DNA from 2 places in the Galactobacillus timonensis genome. Region 1 is predicted to be linked to the other one. Evidence: predicted binding sites of a transcription regulator. Region 1 holds the regulator's gene; the other holds the start of a gene.
The links. The regulator Rex, encoded in region 1, represses fermentation and respiration genes when NADH is low (regulators of the CRP and FNR family bind a similar motif). The targets are predictions, from matches to a motif close to GTGAANNNNTTCAC.
Positions count from the first base shown of each region.

Region 2: a site for Rex is predicted at 1,266-1,279, ahead of C1714_RS00760 (acetyl-CoA C-acetyltransferase). Genes of this name have one in related genera too.

Region 1 is NZ_LT964739.1:1,631,693-1,633,897, reverse strand. It holds gene asnS (asparagine--tRNA ligase) at 1-438, opposite strand, end outside; gene C1714_RS07725 (redox-sensing transcriptional repressor Rex) at 463-1,098, opposite strand; gene tsaD (tRNA (adenosine(37)-N6)-threonylcarbamoyltransferase complex transferase subunit TsaD) at 1,195-2,205, opposite strand, start outside; gene rimI (ribosomal protein S18-alanine N-acetyltransferase) at 2,192-2,205, opposite strand, start outside.
Region 2 is NZ_LT964739.1:144,764-146,968, forward strand. It holds gene C1714_RS00750 (family 1 encapsulin nanocompartment shell protein) at 1-116, shown strand, start outside; gene gpmA (2,3-diphosphoglycerate-dependent phosphoglycerate mutase) at 265-1,017, opposite strand; gene C1714_RS00760 (acetyl-CoA C-acetyltransferase) at 1,302-2,205, shown strand, end outside.

The DNA.
Region 1 (2,205 bases):
GCTGCGAACACGGAACACGGCGCTGAATGTATTGGTACGCGGACGCAGATGTCCGATCTCACGAAGATATTCAAAGGAGTGACGCTTCTTCTGCAGCGGATAGCTTGCATCGCAGCTGCCTTCCAGAACAATCTCCGTCACCTGAATCTCAAACGGCTGCGGCGCATCCGGCGTCACAACATATTTGCCCGTCACACTGATCGCCGTACCGGTCAGATATTTGCTCACATCATCGTAATTCTTCAGGCTGCTGGAATACACGAGCTGCGCATTCTTGAAATAGGTGCCATCGTTGAGGGCAATGAAGCTGACATTCTTGCCCGCCCGATTGGTACGGATCCAGCCCTGCAGGAACACATATTCCACCTGATCCTTCTCAATCTGTGTGCCGCTCTGTGTAAGTTCATACAGTTCGCGGACTGTCATATCTGTGAGCATATCTTTTTCTATCTCCTCGCTAATTCACTTGTTATCGGAGCGGGTTGATTCATTGGCTTCAAACACCAGCTCCTGAATGGACGATACTACATCAATCTGTTTCACAATTACATTGGAAGGCACACTGAAGTGTTCATTGGCAAAGCTTACGATTCCCGTAATGCCATTGGCAACAAGGAAATCCACCGTCTCCTGCACATCCTGGGAAATCGTCATGATCGCGATCCGGCAGCTTTCCGGTTTATTCGTCGGAAGATCCTTCAGCGCATATACCGGAACACTGGCGCCCTTGACCTTCTCCGGATACAGGTCGAACGCACACACAATTTCACCGACCACATGATCCCAGCGATTGTAATTGAGCAGGGCCTTGCCGAGGTTTCCGCAGCCGACCAGAATGATCTTCTCATCGAAGTTCATTCCCAGCTCTCCGGAGAAAATCCGGATCAGATCATCGACCTCGTAACCGTATCCCTGCTTGCCAAGATTTCCAAGAAAACTGAAATCCCGCCGGATCGTTGTACTTTCAATGCCAACATAATCCGCCAGCTCACGGGACATGATCCTTGTCACACCTTCCGCTTTCAGCTTACGCAGTGCCTTCAGATAAATCGGATAACGGTGCAGCGTCGCCTTAGGTACTCTTCTAGTTTTTTCCATCTTGTCGCCCCCTGGCTTGTTTAACAAAGACAATCCTATCACAAACAGAATTCATTTGTGAAAGTGAGAATAAAGATGGATTGTACAAATTAACAATTATTCTGTTTCACCCGGCATCGGTAGCGACGGATCCGCCGCATCTGCCAGCGTACCGAACAGTCCATGACAATAGGCAGGATAGGCACTTGCCCCGATCATCGCCGCATTATCGGTGCAGTACTTGATCGGCGGCTGCACCAGTTCAATGTCCGGATACTGTTTCATTCCATCCGCCAGCATCACACGCAGACGGCTGTTTGCCGCAACGCCGCCGGCCGTTACTACCATCTTCGGCGAAAGATCACCGACTGCCGCAAGCGTCTTGCGTACCATTGCGCCCAGGGCCGTCTCCTGGAAGGCATAGGCAACATCTTCCTTGATGATCGGATTGCCTGCCTTTTCTTCACGGGCGATCATCTGTGTCACCGACGTCTTAAGACCAGAGAAGCTGAAGTTGTAGGCACCTTCCACATGCGGCTCCTTCAGCGTGTAATGCGGCTTGCCAAGCTTGGCCATCTTATCGATGACCGGGCCGCCCGGATAGCCTGTCCCAAGAACACGGGAAACCTTGTCATAGGCCTCACCGATCGCATCATCCATCGTCGTACCGATGATGTGGAATGTATAATCATCCGGCATCCATACCAGCTGCGTATGGCCGCCCGAGATCACCAGAGCCAGCAGCGGAAACTGCAGATCATGATCGATCGCAAAGCGGTTGGCGTAGATATGTCCCGTCATGTGGTTGATCGGAAGAAGCTTCTTGTCAAACTGCCAGGCAAGTGTCTTGGCCGCCTGCACACCGACATGGAGCGAACCGATCAGGCCCGGTCCCCGCGTATAGGCAATCGCATCGATCTCATCCATCGAAAGACCGGAACGCTTCACAGCCTCCTGAATGACTGCCGAAATGTTTTCGACATGGATGCGGCTCGCCACTTCCGGCACAACGCCGCCATAGAGCGTATGCACATTGATCTGACTGGAGACGACGCTGGAAAGAATTTCCTTCCCATCCCGTACCACGGCGCATGCCGTTTCGTCGCAGCTCGTTTCAATTGCCAGTAT
Region 2 (2,205 bases), 1.5 Mb from region 1:
AGGATCTTGTGACGGCATATCTTGGATCTTCGGATATGAATCACGACTTCCGCATCTTCGAAACAGCTCTGCTGCGTCTGAAGAATCCCAATGCCGTTGTCGCATTCCGCGGTTAATCGTTCATAGCGCATCATACATGCAGGCAGGAAGCGGGCAGCGCCCGGCTTCCTGTTTTTTTTTTTTTACGGCTGTTCGGCATGAAAAATGCCCCCTTTCAATAGGAAAAGGGGACATGCGTCATTCACTGCCTGCAGACGCGCCGGCTTACTTCTTTACGCTGTCCTGATTTGCGACGGCGTTGATCGATGCCTGGATCTTTGCCTGATCGCCAAGATAGTAATGCCTGATGGGCTTCAGATTCTCATCCAGCTCATAAACCAACGGAACACCGGTCGGAATGTTCAGCGAGGAAATCTCTTCATCGGAAATATTGTCCAGATATTTGACAAGGGCACGCAGAGAATTTCCATGCGCCGCAATCAGCACGCTCCTGTCCGCCTTAATCTGCGGGATAATTTCCGCTTCATAGTACGGAACGACGCGGGCAATTGTATCCTTGAGGCTCTCGGCCAGCGGCAGTTCGCTGGGGTCCACATTTTTGTACATCGGCTGTCTGGCCGGATTGCGCTCATCATCCTCTGACAGTTCCGGCGGACGTACATCAAAGGAACGCCGCCACAGATGTACCTGCTCTTCACCGTATTTTGCGGCTGTCTCCGCCTTGTTCAAACCCTGCAGTGCACCATAGTGGCGTTCATTGAGCTTCCATGTCTTGATCACCGGAATCCATTCTTCATCCAGCGCCTCAAGCACCGCGTTGGCCGTATGGATTGCACGCTTCAGATAGGACGTATAGCAAACGTCAAAGCTATAGCCGCCTTCCTTCAGCAGTCTGCCGGCACCTGCCGCTTCTGTTCTGCCCTTCTCGGAAAGATCTACATCGGTCCATCCGGTGAAGAGATTCAGCTTGTTCCATTCACTTTCACCATGGCGGATCATTACAAGTCTGTATGTCATGTTTTCTTATCCTCCTTCTGCCTGCATCCGTCGCTGAACAGATGCCCGGGGTATGACTTTATTATAATTAGTCATAGCTAACTTTACCATAACGATGCTTCGAAGATACGCATGAAACCGGTCAAAAGATCTTACGAAAATAAGGAAAAACTACATTTTTTGTAAAATGACGGAATGGTAGCGTTTACATGTGAAATTGTTGTCAAATTGTTCTTGAATCCGTTTTGGAAAGTGGTAACGTAGTCAATGTGAATTCAATCACAAAATAGGAAAGAGAGAAAACTATGACAAAGAAAATCGTACTGGCAGGTGCCTGCCGAACAGCAATCGGAAAAATGGGCGGTGAACTGAGCACGGTCCCCGCCGTAGATCTCGGCGCTGCCGTCATCAAGGAAGCAGTAAAGCGTGCAGGTCTGAAACCGGAACAGATTGATCATGTCTATATGGGCAATGTCATTCAGGCCGGTCTTGGACAGAACCCTGCCCGTCAGGCTTCCATCAAGGCTGGGCTGCCGGTTACCTGCCCTGCCGTTACTGTCAACGTTGTATGCGGATCCGGTCTTGACTGCGTCAACATGGCAGCTGAAATGATTCTCGCCGGTGATGCGGACATCGTCGTCGCCGGTGGCATGGAATCCATGAGCAATGGTCCGTATCTTCTGCCGCATGCCCGCTTCGGCTATCGTATGAATACGCCGAAGGACGGGCTGGTAGATGCGATGGTCCATGATGCCCTGTGGGATGCGTTCGGTGACTACCACATGATGATCACGGCTGAGAATGTTGCTGAGCAGTGGCATCTGACCCGTGAAGAGCTCGATGCCTTCTCCGCAAACTCCCAGAACAAGGCATGTGATGCCCGTGACAACGGCCGTTTCAAGGATGAGATCGTACCGATCGAAGTCAACCTCGGAAAGAAGAAAGGCATCGTCACTGTCGATACCGATGAAGGTCCGCGTGAAGGCCAGACTCCGGAAGTACTCGCCAAGCTGAAGTGCTGCTCCGGCAAGCCGAACGGCGTCGTTACAGCCGGCAACGCATCCGGCATCAACGATGGTGCTGCCGCCCTGGTTGTCATGTCCGAAGAAAAGGCAAAGGAACTCGGCGTCAAGCCGATGGCAACGTGGATCGCCGGCGGACTGGCCGGTGTCGATCCTTCGATCATGGGTGTCGGTCCGGTTGCCGCAA